DNA from 4 places in the Bradyrhizobium sp. CCBAU 25360 genome. Region 4 is predicted to be linked to each of the others. Evidence: riboswitches for the same ligand, from Rfam matches in the RefSeq annotation. Region 4 holds a riboswitch; each other region holds the start of a gene.
The links. Region 4 has a riboswitch for cobalamin ahead of metE (5-methyltetrahydropteroyltriglutamate--homocysteine S-methyltransferase). Riboswitches for the same ligand answer to the same signal wherever they lie in the genome.
Positions count from the first base shown of each region.

Region 1 (3,666 bases), on a different contig from region 4:
GAAGCTGACTATCGCAAGGGCGTGGACGATTGGCACGATGCGGTTGCCGCGACCTGGTCGAAAGCGATCGCAAACCATCTCGAGGGTGAGGGCAAGGTTGCGCTGCTGATCTGGGGCGATCCCTCGCTCTATGACTCCTCGCTGCGTATTGCACGACGGCTCAATCCGTTGCCGACGATCGAAGTCGTGCCCGGTATCACCTCGATCCAGGCGCTGTGCGCGGCCCATGCGCTGCCGCTCAACGATATCGGCGAGCCCTTTCTGGTCACGACGGGGCGGCGCTTGCGCGAAGGCGGCTGGCCGCAAGGTGTCGACACCGTGGTGGTGATGCTCGACGGCGGCACGGCGTTCCAGTCGCTTGATCAAGCCGGGATTCAAATCTATTGGGGCGCCTATCTCGGCATGCCCGACCAGATCGTCATGTCAGGCGTGCTCGCCGAGGTCGGCCCGCGCATCGTGGCGTTGCGTGAGGAGGCGCGCGAACGGCACGGCTGGATCATGGATAGCTACGTTCTCAAGCGCAGGCCGTAAGCGAGGCAGCATGCTCCCCGAATGGGTCACCCGAAACTGCCCCGACGTCTCCGCCGTCCATCGCGAGGCGGCCATCGCGCGGCAGGCGCAACTGACAAAGCCGACCGGTGCACTCGGCCGGCTGGAGCAGCTCGCAATCGAGCTTGCGGGCCTGCAGGCGACCGAGCAGCCGCGTGCCGCGCGGGTGCCGATCATCATCTTCGCCGGCGACCACGGCATCGTCGCGCAGGGCGTCTCGGCCTATCCGCAAGCCGTGACCATCGCGATGATGGCGAATTTTGCCTCCGGCGGTGCCGCGATCTCGGTGCTGGCGCGTGAGCTTGGCTCGAGCCTGGAGGTGGTCGACGCCGGCACGCTGGCACAGGACGAGATGGCAGGAATTGTCACCGACAAGCCGCGCCACGGCACACGCGATTTCAGCGTCGAAGCCGCTCTCGCACCCGCCGAGCTGGCGTTTGCCTTCGAGGCCGGCCAGCGCGCCGTCGCACGTGCGGCTGCCCATCAGCCTGATCTCCTGATCTTCGGCGAGATGGGGATCGGCAACACCACGACGTCAGCGGCGATCGCGGCGAGCCTGCTCGGCATCAGCGCCGAGGAGATCGCGGGGAGCGGCACCGGCGTCGATGCGGCCGGCCGCGCACATAAGGCCCGTGTCATCGATGCTGCGATCGCGCGTCACGGCGTTGGCGGCGCTTCGCCGGAAAAAATCCTATGCGCCGTTGGCGGCCTGGAGATCGCGGCGATCTCAGGTGCGATCATCGCGGCCGCGCAGCGCCGCATCCCTGTATTGATCGATGGCTTCATCGTATCGGTGGCGGCGCTGGCGGCGGCACGTCTCAATCCGTCGTGCCAGCCGTTCCTGCTGCCGTCGCATCAATCGGCGGAGCAAGGGCATCGGCTGGTGCTGCGCGCGCTGAACGTGCAGCCGTTGATCAGCCTCGATCTCCGGCTCGGCGAGGGATCGGGCGCCGCCATCGCGCTGCCGCTGGTGCGCCTCGCCTGCAGCCTCCACAATGGCATGGCGACGTTTGCGCAGGCCAATGTGCCGGATCGTCCTAGCTGATCCGGTGATTGACGGAGACGACGCGCCAGCCGCTCAGGAGGCGATCGATCCGGGTCAGCGACAGCGGATCGACCACGAAGCGCAAGGCCGCCTGCGGCGTCAGGTCCAGCGCGATGCAGAGTGCGGCGCGGATGGTGCCGGAATGCACGACGAGCGTGGCCGATCCGGCTGCGATCCGCGACAGGCCCAGCCGGACACGCGCGACCTGATCCGCAAAGCTCTCGCCGCCCGGCGGTCGTCCGCCAGCTGGATCGTTCCAGAACTGCGCATAGGCCTCACCGCGGGTCGCCTCGAGTTCGTCATGGCGATGGCCGGTCCAGTCACCAAAATCCTGCTCGCGGAATTCACTGACGGGCTCCGGCTCGAGGCCCAGCGCGCGCGCCGTCTCGACCGTACGCCGCGACGGGCTGGCATAGCCGGCGGCATCCGGTGGCAGGTGCCGTCGCACAGCGTCCAGTTGCGCGCGATCGCTGAGATCGGCCGGCGCGTCGGACGCGTGGATCGTGCCTGTGACGCCCGCGACGGGCGCGTGCCGTATCAACCAGAGGAAGGTCTCGCCTTCCATGCTCATCTCCAAGGAAGTTGGTCGTTGTGGCCATAACGCCGCAACTGGCACATTGACTCTGTTGTGATGGTAATCCTAGATGCTCGCGACGGTTTCCCCGAGAGGGGATGAAAAGGGAATACGGTGCGGGGACATTGTCCCCAACGCCGTGGCTGCCCCCGCAACTGTGAGCGGATAATCCTTCGTCAGAAGCCACTGGGTCCTCGGTCCCGGGAAGGCGACGAAGTGGTGATGACCCGCGAGCCAGGAGACCTGCCGTCAGCCGTGGTCACACGCGAAGATGTCGGTCGGGGAGTACAGACATTCGGCTTCATCGGACGGCTGAAGGGCCAAAAGGTGAGACCTCGTTCGCTGTGACGTGCCACTGACGTCATACCGAGGCCCGAAACCGTGTCTTCCATCCGTATCGTACGACCGCGAAAATTCCTGCTCGCCTCCGCGGCACTCACATCCTTTGCCGCTCTCGATCCGCCCGCTGCGCTGGCGCAGCAGGCCCGAGAGCCCCTGCCGCCGGTCGAAGTGTCGCCGGCCCAATCCCGCAAGCAGGCCAAGCCTGCCGGCCGGGAGGCGCAGAGCACGCGCCGCGCAGCAGCGCGCAGGCCGGCGACCGCAGCAGCGATGCCGAAGCCTGCCGTGCCGACTGCGGCACCCCCGACGCCGCTCAACAGCAATGCCGTGGCCGAAAGCGCCTCGCGGCTCGGCCTGACGGTGCGCGAGACGCCCGCGACCGTCGAGGTGATCTCCGCGGAGACCATGCGCGAGCAGGGTTATCGCACCGTGTCCGACGTGGCGCAGGGGGCGGTCGGCGTCACCTCCGGCGATAATCCGGCCGAGCCTTCCGCCTTCTCGATGCGCGGTTTCACCAACAGCCAGATCAACACGCTCTACAACGGCATCAAGATCGGTCCGCAGAACATGACCTCGCGGATCATGGACACCGCCAATCTGGAAGCCGTGGAATTCCTGAAGGGCCCGGCATCGCTGATCTCGGGCGAGGGCGCCGCCGGCGGGGCGATCAATTTTGTGACCAAGCAGCCGCACACGGGAGCGATCCGGAACGAAGCTGATTTCTCCTGGGATTCGCTCAGCTCGTTCCGCGCGCATTACGGCTCGGGCGGCAGCACCAATGTGCAGGGCCTCGACTACCGCTTCGACATCAGCCGTTCGGCGCTCAACGGCTTTGCCGACGACACCAATACCAAGATGCTCGATGTGTCGGGCCAGCTCAACTATCGCATCTCGGACAGTCTCAAGATCTGGGGCGCGATCGAGTATCGCGAGGATCGCTCGAAAGCCTATTGGGGCGCGCCGCTGGTGCCGATCGCTTTCAGTGGATCGCACGCGACGACGGGGATCGTCTCCGGCAACTACTTCAACAGGACTGATCTTGGGGCTGTCACGATCGACGACCGCACCTTCAATACCAACTACAATGTCCTCGACAACCGCAATGTCGCGCAGGAGGTGTGGCTGCGCGGCGGTTTCGAGCTGAAGCTGGCGCCGGACC
Region 1 is NZ_LBJA01000042.1:392,649-396,314, forward strand. Features, by position in the region: gene cobF (precorrin-6A synthase (deacetylating)) at 1-531, shown strand, start outside; gene cobT (nicotinate-nucleotide--dimethylbenzimidazole phosphoribosyltransferase) at 542-1,594, shown strand; gene XH81_RS25915 (histidine phosphatase family protein) at 1,587-2,159, opposite strand; cobalamin riboswitch at 2,232-2,433, shown strand; gene XH81_RS25920 (TonB-dependent receptor) at 2,550-3,666, shown strand, end outside.
Region 1: linked by a shared signal. The riboswitch ahead of XH81_RS25920 (TonB-dependent receptor) and the one ahead of metE (5-methyltetrahydropteroyltriglutamate--homocysteine S-methyltransferase) in region 4 are both predicted to bind cobalamin.

Region 2 (3,666 bases), on a different contig from region 4:
GGGCTGATCGACCGGCCCGAGGTCGCGATCGACGGCGAGCGCCGGGTCATGACCATCATGTTCTGCGACATGAGCGGCTTCACCTCGATGAGCGAGGGCATGACCCCGCGCGGCCTCGTCAGGGTGATGAACCACTATTTCACGGTGATGTCCGGACCGATCAGGGGTAATCGCGGCATCATCGACAAATATATCGGCGACGCCATCATGTCCTATTGGGGCCCGCCCTTCATCGAGGAGGACGAGCAGGCGCTCCTGGCCGGCATCGCCGCAACCGAGATGGTCGACCAGGTGCCCGCGCTGCAGAAGCAGCTGCCCGACCTGCTCGGCATCCGCGCCATGCCGGCGCCGTGTGACCTGCGGATCGGCATCGCCACCGGCGAGGTCCTGACCGGCAGCATCGGCTCCGAGCTGATGATGAGCTTCACCGTGATGGGCGACGCCGTGAACCTGGCCTCGCGGCTGGAGGCCGTCAACAAGGTCTACGGAACCCGCATCCTGATCTCGCAGGCAACTGCCGACGCGATCGGAGCGCGGCTCGAATTGCGCGAGATCGATCGTCTGGCGGTCGCGGGCCAGAGCGCGCCGCAGCCGATCTTCGAGGTGATGGCGCGGGCGGGCGCACTCACCGGCGCGCAGGACAGCCTGCGCACGCATTATGCCGAAGCGCTCGCCGCCTATCGGGCCCGCCGCTTCGACGAGGCCCGCGCCGCCTTCAACGCCGCGCTCGAAGCCGTCCCCGGCGACGGCCCCTCGCGCACGATGCTCGGCCGCATCGCGCAGTTCGAGGCCAAGCCGCCGGAAGAGGGGTGGGACGGCGCCTGGCGGCTGGAGCAGAAATAGCCGTTTTTGTTGCGCCAGCTCGCCCTGTCCGGAAAAAACGTTTCTACTCGATAACGATGTTCGCCGTGACCTATTTCCCGGGCTTAGGTTGGATGTCCTTGAGGCGTTTGACGGGGACACGCCGATGACGGAACTTCAGGACAGGCTGGAACGGTTCGAGACGCTCACCGCCGAATGCGAGCTGATCGCCAAGCTCGCCACCGACAGCACCAAGCGCGAGTTCTATCTGAAACTCTCGGAGCAATACCGTCAGCTGGCGGTGGACATGCGGCAGGCGATCGCGACCAAGGCTGCTGCCTGACGCCGGCTGCAATCCGTTCTTAAGGTTTGGCGCGCATCCTTGACCTCGCGAGCGATCGCTCGTGGTGGAAAGGCCGGGGTTCGCTGCAATGCAGCGCACCTCGCGAGTGTCATTTGCCATGCTTGACAGGGCAATCACATGCGCCTCGTTGCCGTGATCATATTCGCGCTCATGACGGCGGCCTGCGACCAGGAGCAGGACATCACCGGCTCGACGCCGACCTGCCCGATGCGGAACTACAGCTACAATCCCCGCGACATGAACCAGTGCGTCAATGCCTGCAAATCGTGCGATCGCGGCACCACGGTCACCTGCACGACCTCCTGCACCCTCAAGGGCGCGCGCTGAGCGCACCGCCTTCTGCCTTGTAGGGATGCAACCCGTGGAATGGGCGGTGCCTGGGCACCGGAACGATCCACATGGGTCAATCATTGAAGCAAGTGGGCAGGACGCGGAGTCCGATGGAAATGGGTATGCTCGATCCCGGCCGGTTTCTGGTGTCGTGCTCGCATTGCGATGCCTGGCCGATGGCAGCCAACGTGAAGCGGTCGAGTTGGACGGCGTCTCCACACGAGGTGCGCTTTGTCTGCACGCGCTGCCGGCGCGAGGAGACCGCGATCGTCTCGGCCTCCGGCGAATTGACCCCGATCAAGCGCGTCGATGTTCCGCCGCGCGACGTCGCTGCCGCCTGGGCCCAGGCGCAACGGGTGCGAGGGCGGACCTGAGCGGCCGGCACCCAACGGTCGATTGACTCCCGGGGCGAACGGCTCGTAAATGATCGGCGACGGTTCTCCTCATGGAGATCAAAAGGGAATGTGGTGCGGGATTGTCCCAACGCAGGGATTTGTCTCAACGCCACGGCTGCCCCCGCAACTGTAAGCGGTGAATCTTTCGTCTCATGCCACTGGGAATCTCGGTCCTGGGAAGGCGACGCAAGGTCACGACCCGCGAGCCAGGAGACCTGCCGTCAGCCGTGGTCACACGCGAAGATGTCGGTCGGGGAGTACAGACATTGGCTTCACCGGAGCAATCCATCGCTCTGCCGTGAAACCTCGTTCGCTGTGACGTGCCACTGACGTCATACCGAGGTTACCATTGTGTCCCGTCTTGTCCCTGCTGCCAGGCGCCTCAGCGTCGGCCTGCTCGCATCCGTTTCCTTCCCTTCGCTCGATCTGTCCTCCGCCTTCGCCCAGCAGGCGCTTGCCGAGCAATTGCCGCCGATCGAGGTGACCAGGTCCGACGATCAGAACCGAACGCGCGCCAGGGCGATCGGCGATGGCGAGGCGGGGGTGAGGACGAATGTCGCGCCGGCAGGCAATGGCGCCGGCTCATCCGGCTCCGGCGGTGAGGCTGCCGCCGGCAGCGGCGGCATCGTCGGGGCCGCGACGACCGTCATCACGGCAGCCGATATCGCGCATTCGCCATCGCAGACGCTCGCCGAGATCATTGCGACGCAAACGCCGGGGGCCCAGATCACGACGTTCTATGGCGGCCAGATCGGCGCCAAGACCAGCGTGGACCTGCGTGGCTTCGGCGCCTTTGCCACTGCCAACACGCTGGTGCTGGTCAACGGCCGGCGGCTGAACGACGTCGACATGGCGCAGGTGGACCTCTCCACCATCCCGCTCAATTCCATCGAGCGCATCGAGGTGACGCGCGGCAATTCCGGCGCGGTGCTCTACGGCGACAACGCGGTCGGCGGTGTGATCAACATCGTCACCAGGAACGGCGTCGGCGGACCGCCCGTGACCGCGCGCATCGAGGCCGGCTTCGGCTCGTTCAACACCAGACTCGGCAACGTTTCGACCTCGCTCAATTCCGGTCCGTGGTCGACCTCGTTCTATGGCAACACGGTCAGGACCGATGGCTATCGCGACAACAATCGTTATTCGCAGCAGAACGGCGTCGGCAATCTCAACTACACCACGCCAGGCCTGACGGCCTTTCTCACCGTCACCGGCGACAATCAGGAGTTGCGACTGCCGGGCGGCCGCACCGTCGATCCCTCGATCGGCCTCAATGAGGTCGCGACCAACCGAAGGGGGACCAGCACGCCGTTCAACTATGCCAACCAGCAGGGTATTGGCGCGACCGCCGGGTTCACCAAGACCCTGGTCAACGGCGTCGATCTCATCGTCGACGGCGGCGTGCGCGACAAGAAGCAGCAGAGTGCGTTCTTTTCCAGCCCGACGCCGGTTCCGGCTTTCTTCTCGTCGACCTATGTCGGTTCCCATCTGACGACATGGTCGATCACGCCGCGGCTCAGCGTGAAGAGCCTGCTGCTCGGCATGCCGTCGCAGCTTCTGACCGGCATCGACTATTACGATGCGAGCTTTGAGCAGAACCGCGGCGCCGGGCAGGGGCTCGCCCCCTGGCACAATTACGACCTCAGGCAGCAGACGGTTGCGGGTTATTTCCAGCACACATTGGGAATCGCCCCCACGACAGACATCTCCTACGGCGCGCGGTTGCAGAACGTCAGTCTTGCGGCACGCGACAATTTCGACCCGGCAGCTCCGTTC
Region 2 is NZ_LBJA01000036.1:110,782-114,447, forward strand. Features, by position in the region: gene XH81_RS13440 (adenylate/guanylate cyclase domain-containing protein) at 1-843, shown strand, start outside; gene XH81_RS13445 (hypothetical protein) at 968-1,144, shown strand; gene XH81_RS13450 (hypothetical protein) at 1,283-1,492, shown strand; gene XH81_RS13455 (hypothetical protein) at 1,606-1,869, shown strand; cobalamin riboswitch at 1,913-2,127, shown strand; gene XH81_RS13460 (TonB-dependent receptor) at 2,242-3,666, shown strand, end outside.
Region 2: linked by a shared signal. The riboswitch ahead of XH81_RS13460 (TonB-dependent receptor) and the one ahead of metE (5-methyltetrahydropteroyltriglutamate--homocysteine S-methyltransferase) in region 4 are both predicted to bind cobalamin.

Region 3 (3,666 bases), on a different contig from region 4:
CCGTGCTCGCCGATCACGACGAGCTTCGACCGCCTGTGACCGGCGCCCCACGGCTTGTCGAACTGGTGGCGCACGCGCTCGCCGACGGCCTGCAGCAGCAGCCGCATCGGCTTGCCCGCGACCGCGATGTAACCCTTGGCCCGCAGCACGTTCTGCTCGCGTGCCAGCTTCTGGACGGATGCGACCAGCGCATCGACGTCGGCGACTTCAGGAAGGTCGACCACGACGGAGGCGAAGTCATCGTGCTCGTGCTCCTCCTCGCCGTCATGATGCGAGGGGCGCGCAGCGAGATCGTTCTCGGCGGCGGCGCCGAGACCGAGGATGACGCGCGCATCGATCGCGCCGTCGGTCACGGGGAGCATCGGCACGCGGCGCGGCATCTCGGCAATAATCGCCGCCTTGGCCGCTTCAAGCCCCGCCGCGCCCGCAAGATCGGCCTTGGTCAGCAGCACGATATCGGCGCAGGCGATCTGATCCTCGAACACCTCCGACAGCGGCGTCTCGTGATCGAGATTTTGGTCTGCCGCCCGCTGCGCTTCGACGGCATCAGGATCCGGTGCAAAGCGGCCGGCGGCGACAGCCTCGGCATCCGCGAGCGCGATCACGCCGTCGACGGTGATGCGCGAGCGGATCTCCGGCCAGTCGAATGCCTTCAGCAGCGGCTTCGGCAGCGCCAGGCCCGAGGTCTCGATCAGGATGTGATCGGGGCGCACGGGCCGCGCCAGCAGTTTCTCCATGGTCGGAATGAAATCGTCCGCGACCGTGCAGCAGATGCAGCCATTGGCGAGCTCGATGATGTTCTCCTCCGGGCAATTGGCATCGGCGCAGGATTTCAATATCTCGCCGTCGACGCCCTCACTGCCGAACTCGTTCACGAGCACCGCGAGCTTCTTGCCGCCGGCATTGCTGAGCAGATGCTGGATCAGCGTCGTCTTGCCGGAGCCGAGAAAACCGGTGACCACCGTCACAGGGACTTTTGCGAGCGAGTTCATTCGGCGGCCTCCGGCACGACGGCAATGGGGGGAATGCGGGCAAGCGATTGCTTGCGGAATATTTCCGGCCGGCTGCGCCAGGGCACGAGACCATCCGGCGCCGCCGCATAAGCCGCGGCGCCCGCGACCACATCCCGCGCATTCGCATCCGACAGGCGGCCATAGACATACGACCAGCGGCCGGGCGCGCTGAGCGCGACCGAGCAGCCCTGATTGCAGGCCGACAGGCATTCGACGGGAACCACATTGACGCCCTCGGGCACGCCGGCGTCGAGGATCGCCCCATGCAGGCGCTTGCCGGGCGTCGCCTCGCCCTCGCCAGGCGTCTCGCCGGCACGGCAGGTGATGCAGACGTGAAGTGTGACGGTCATCGCCTCTTCCAGATAACAGCGGGAGGCGATGAGGCACACGGACCATTCTTCAGAAGGCCCGTTTCCCCGTCGCGGAACACCCCGTCCGCCGGTCCAAAACTCGTCCGCGCTGGCAGGTCTCCCGGCTTGCGGAGCAGGGTTTTGCCCTTCGATCCCCGCCTTCCCGATTCCCGCGGGAATCAGTGGCTTCGGGCATCTCTCCGGTCACGGTCGCGGGGGCGGCTGCATTTTGGACCCAAATCTTGCCGATTCGGACCCTATCGCATTCCCTCTTCGCCTGTCATAGGACAGGAACCAACGCCGGGCCACCATTTGCCGGTGGCCGCCACTTGTCAAGCCGAAGGACCGGGACCGATGACGCCTGAACCGGATACAAAAACGGCCGAGGAAACCGACGCCCGCCACGCCACGAAAATGGCGAAGAAGAAGGCCGCCCGCGACAAGATCATGGCGACCAAGAGCGGCGAAAAGGGCCTCATCATCGTCCACACCGGCGCCGGCAAGGGCAAGTCCTCCTCGGCCTTCGGCATGATCGTCCGCTGCGTCGCCCATGGCTTCCCCTGTGCGGTCGTGCAGTTCATCAAGGGCGCCTGGGATACCGGCGAGCGACGCCTGCTCACCGGCCATTTCGGCGACCTCTGCCAGTTCCACGCCATGGGCGAAGGTTTTACCTGGGAGACGCAGGACCGCGCCCGCGACATCGCCGCCGCGCGCGCCGGCTGGGAGAAGGCCAAGGAGCTGATCCTCGATGAGAGCTTGCGCATGGTCGTGCTCGACGAGATCAACATCGCGCTGCGCTACGACTATCTCGACATCGCCGAGGTCGTCGAGTTTCTGACCACCTCGAAGCCGCCGATGACGCATGTCGTCCTCACCGGGCGCAACGCCAAGGACGAGCTGATCGAGATCGCCGATCTCGTCACCGAGATGACGCTGGTCAAGCATCCCTTCCGCTCCGGCATCAAGGCGCAGGCCGGCGTCGAGTTCTGAGTTCGATGGCGCGCGCATTGATGATCCAGGGGGCCGGCTCGGACGTGGGCAAGTCGCTCATCGTCGCAGGCCTTGCGCGTGCCTTCACGCGGCGCGGCCTGCGCGTGCTGCCGTTCAAGCCGCAGAACATGTCGAACAACGCCGCCGTCACCATCGATGGCGGCGAGATCGGCCGCGCCCAGGCGCTGCAGGCGCTGGCAGCAGGCGTCGAACCGCACACCGACATGAACCCCGTGCTGCTCAAGCCCGAGACCGATGTCGGCGCGCAGGTGATCGTCCACGGAAAGCGCATCGCGACTGCGCGCGCGCGTGACTACGCCGCGATGAAGCCCTCGCTGATGGGCGCGGTGCTGGAGAGCTTTGAGCGGCTGAAGGCACGCGCCGATCTAGTGCTGGTGGAAGGCGCCGGCAGTCCGGCCGAGGTGAATTTGCGTAAGGCCGACATCGCCAATATGGGTTTTGCGCGCAAGGCCGACGTGCCGGTCGTGCTGATCGGCGACATCGACCGCGGCGGCGTCATCGCCCAGCTCGTCGGCATCAAGACGGTGATCGACCCCGACGATGCCGCGATAATCCGGGGTTTTGTCATCAACAAGTTCCGCGGCGATCCCACCCTGTTCGACGACGGCTACAGGCTGATCGAGCAAAAGACCGCGTGGCGCGGCCTTGGCGTGCTGCCCTGGTTCGCCCGCGCCGGCGAGCTGCCGGCCGAGGATGCGCTGGGCCTCAGCGATGCGCGCAAGCCGGGCCAATGCAAGATCGCCTGCCTCGCGCTGTCGCGGATCGCCAATTTCGACGATCTCGATCCACTCAAGCTCGAGCCGGGCGTCGATCTCGTGATGGTACGCCCCGGCGAAGCCATCCCCGGCGATGTCCGCCTCGTCATCATCCCCGGCTCAAAGTCCACCCGCGGCGATCTCGCCTTCCTGCGCGCGCAAGGCTGGGACATCGATCTGCTCGCGCATCACCGCAGGGGTGGCTATGTGCTCGGCCTCTGCGGCGGCTATCAGATGCTGGGACGCAGCGTCGCGGACCCACAGGGAATTGAAGGTCCCGCGGGCGACACGGCGGGGCTCGGGCTGCTGGATGTGGACACGGTGATGAGTCCGCAGAAGACGCTGACGCGGGTTACGGCTGTGCATGCCGCTACGGATCAGCCGATCGAGGCGTACGAAATTCACATCGGCCGTACCGATGGGCCCGATCGTGCGCGCCCGTTTGCGACACTGAACGGCGAGACCGAAGGCGCGATCTCGCGCGATGGCCGCGTGCAGGGCAGCTACCTGCACGGCCTGTTCACGTCGGATGATTTC
Region 3 is NZ_LBJA01000042.1:376,097-379,762, reverse strand. Features, by position in the region: gene cobW (cobalamin biosynthesis protein CobW) at 1-992, opposite strand, end outside; gene XH81_RS25835 (DUF1636 family protein) at 989-1,363, opposite strand; cobalamin riboswitch at 1,458-1,677, opposite strand; gene cobO (cob(I)yrinic acid a,c-diamide adenosyltransferase) at 1,718-2,353, shown strand; gene XH81_RS25825 (cobyric acid synthase) at 2,359-3,666, shown strand, end outside.
Region 3: linked by a shared signal. The riboswitch ahead of XH81_RS25835 (DUF1636 family protein) and the one ahead of metE (5-methyltetrahydropteroyltriglutamate--homocysteine S-methyltransferase) in region 4 are both predicted to bind cobalamin.

Region 4 (3,666 bases):
CAATCAGGCTATGGATGCGCCTTAATGAGTCCGCGTCCTAGTACGCGCCGCTGAGCTCGACACCTGGCGGAAAAGTATCATGCTGCTTGACCTTTCGTAGGGCAGGCCGAACTGCTGCGAGAAGGGCAGCCGGACTATTGCGGAGCCGTAAGCAACGCAACTGCGGAGCGGGTATGTCTTGCAGTTGGTACGAGGCTTTCGACCGTACGGCAGCTGCGGTGCGATGTTGCTCTGCGCGGCCGTCTACTAAGGCCTTCGGTCCCCTAAGTCTTCCTCTTCCTTTGGCTCGGTCCGTTGAAACCAGGAGCCCGGAGGAAATTTCGCGATGCGCTTGGCAAAAGAGGATTGTGGCTCCCAATCTTGGCCTTCGCTCTTCTCGAAAGTGATGACCCCGTTGTGTGTAAAATAACGTGGTCCTTGGATATCGCAATTCACCAAGAGCAGAATGCGCCATAGATCGCCTTTCTCGTTCGGCTTGTCATTCTGCTTGGGTAAGTAGTCTACCCCAACAGGTTCAATGATAGTGCATCGGCCCTGCCGCAGAAGATCGCCGAGCCGGCCTTGCGGCGTAGTCACAAAGTTGAAGTTACTTGGATCATGCAGAAAGCTAAAGTTTGCGTCCCTTTCACCATCTGCGACTTCTTTGGCGATCAACGAGAGCGCTAGGGCACGCCAGCCCAATTCCATCGGCTTCGCATAGGTTGACGCAAGCTCAATCGTACCGTCGAGCGCGACTTTCCAGGTGATAGCGTACTGTTCGTCTGATTTGTTGTCTCGGTGCCTGGTCCACGAAACGAAAACATAGTCGTTTTCGCCAAGTTCAACGACCCCCCACATCTGAGGGACGAACTGTGCCACCTTCGAGACATTGGAGATGATTTGTTCTATCGTCTCACCATCTTGCGCTCGCCACGTTGACTTGAGTCTTTCGACAAGTGGGTTGTCGCTGGCGCCAATGGTGTTGCTCATGGCAGCCGGCCAGGCTAGGCACATTAGAAGTCCGCCCAGGGCAAGCCATAGCGCGGGTCTTCCCGACATTCTCTTCATAACCCTCGGCCTATCGCGTTTCATCCGTACATCTTTCAAAGCTGGCAACCTTGAAGCTGCTATGAGCGGGCGCAAGAAGTTTACGGAGAGGCGACGGGGCACCCGTGGCTATCCCGCGCGGGCAGCCGCTCCCCTCTATGTCACGCGCCGCTAACTTCCCTAGCCCGCGACAGCTTCAATTGGCTGAGCTGGACATACCGAGCAAGAGAGACTGGGTATGTCGAGCGGCTTGCATTCTTTGTGCCAGGGAGAGGGCGGAGAGTTGCACGGGTTTTATGTCCCTCTTGTCGACTTTCCAACCTGCGCACGCTTCGATGTTTCCATTCAGTGTATCGGCCGCAGTTTGTGGATCCTTTCAAGTGCGTTTGCCGTCATTGAACCGTCTGGTACGCGATCGTTGGCGTCGGCGTGCGGCCTACATGATGGCTGGCGACACGAAGCCGACTTAATCGATGAACTTTGAAGTCTGGTTAGCACGCAAGTCAACCTGCTCGTCCCGTATGTTGCTAGATTGCGCTGCTCATAGAAAGGCACGGTTATTCGCCTAGATGTCGCAGATTAGCTTGGCACATGATCTGAGAGGTTGACGGAAGAGTCCTCCTGTCGATAATCCAAGTCGTCGAGGTTCTCCGAATCCCACTTGATCCGGAGCTAAGAGGGAAGCCGGTGCAAATGCCGGCGCTGCCCCCGCAACTGTGAGCGGCGAGCTACTGTCCAACGATGTCACTGAAGCCAGCACGGCTTCGGGAAGGCCGGACAGCAGCGATGACCAGCAAGCCAGGAGACCTGCCCCGACGATGTATTGGTCCACGGGCGGGGTGTCTCGGTGGTGCGCCAAGCAGCCGTCGCATGCGCGACTTCCTCTGCCTGCGTCCGCCATGGCCTTTGTCCCCAACAGGGGTTAACACTATGTCTCTTCTCTCTCTTCCGGTTGCTACGCTCGGGACGCCACGCATCGGTCCAAGGCGTGAGCTCAAACTCGCTCTCGAAAGCTACTGGGCGGGAAAGATCAGCGAACAGCAATTGCTCGAGGACGCATCCGGGCTGCGCGCAGCTAACTGGGCTCGTCAGAAATCTCTCGGCGTCACGATCATTCCGTCGAATGACTTCTCGCTGTATGATCAGGTGCTCGATACAAGTGTCATGGTTGGTGCTATCCCGGAGATCTACGCCTCGAAAGGAGACTACGTTTCCCTCAAGACGTACTTCGCCATGGCTCGCGGATCACAATGCGACGACCAGGATACGAGTTGCGGTCTCCGCCAGCGGGGGTCTGGCGCACCCGCGCAGGAAATGACTAAGTGGTTTGATACCAACTACCACTACATGGTTCCCGAGTTTTACAAGGGACAGGCGTTCAGACTTTGCTCTCGCAAACCCATCGAAGAGTATGAGGAAGCAAAGGCTCTCGGCTTTCAGACCCGCCCTGTCCTGATCGGGCCCGTCACATTCCTAAAACTCGGCAAGAGTGCCGATGGCGCGTTCCAGCCCCTATCCCTACTAGATGATTTGATACCGATCTATATTGAGGTTCTGCATGAATTGGCCGAACGAGGGGCAAGTTGGGTTCAGTTTGACGAGCCCTGCCTGGTCCTTGATCTGGACGAAGCGGTACGAAAATCACTGCTACATGCTTATAAGCGGTTCGCAAAAGAGGGACCGGCTATCAAGATCATGGTTGCCAGCTATTTCGGCGACCTAGGCGACAATTTGGATACCGCCTTGAGCCTCCCAGTCTCGGGTCTGCACGTTGACCTGGTTCGAGCGCCAGAGTTGTTGGATCAGATCATTGCTGTCGGTCGAAGAGATCTCGTAACGTCGCTCGGTGTCATCGACGGCCGGAATGTGTGGCGATCGAATCTGTCGTCGCTCCGTCGGCGGTTGGAGCCCGCGATTGCGAAGCTCGGCAAGCACCGTGTACAGCTCGCTCCATCCTGCTCGCTGCTTCATGTGCCGGTCGATGTTGAACTCGAGACCGGGCTCACGTCCGACGTCAAGAGCTGGCTTGCTTTCTCTGTTCAGAAGATGCGTGAGCTTGCGATCCTGGCGCGAGCACTCGCTGGCGACCAAAATGTCGGGCTCGCTCTTGCCGATTCGGAATGCGCTGCGACTGCCCGGCGGACTTCGCCGAAGATCCATGATGCCAATGTCGCTGCCCGGATGAGCGCAATCGACCAGACGATGCGCCGGCGCGCAAGTCCGTTTGCACGTCGTTCCGAGATCCAAAGGGCACGCTTTGGACTACCAGCTTTTCCCACCACGACGATCGGATCGTTTCCTCAGACCACAGAAGTCAGAAATGCTCGGGCGGCGCATGCGCGAGGCGCGCTGAGCGACGAGCAATACGATAGGTTCATCAAGGAGGAGATAGCCCGCGCCGTACGTTGGCAGGAGGACATCGGTCTTGACGTCCTCGTGCACGGCGAATTTGAGCGCAATGACATGGTGCAGTACTTTGGCGAGCAACTCGCCGGCTTCCTATTTACCAGGAAGGGATGGGTACAGTCTTATGGTTCGCGCTGCGTCCGGCCCCCGATCCTGTTTGGCGATGTAGTGCGGTCGAAGCCGATCACTGTGGACTGGTGGCGTTACGCGCAATCACTAACTAGCAAGCCAATG
Region 4 is NZ_LBJA01000001.1:827,694-831,359, reverse strand. Features, by position in the region: one part of gene XH81_RS03685 (IS5 family transposase) at 1-41, shown strand, start outside; gene XH81_RS03680 (nodulate formation efficiency C protein) at 247-969, opposite strand; cobalamin riboswitch at 1,653-1,855, shown strand; gene metE (5-methyltetrahydropteroyltriglutamate--homocysteine S-methyltransferase) at 1,957-3,666, shown strand, end outside.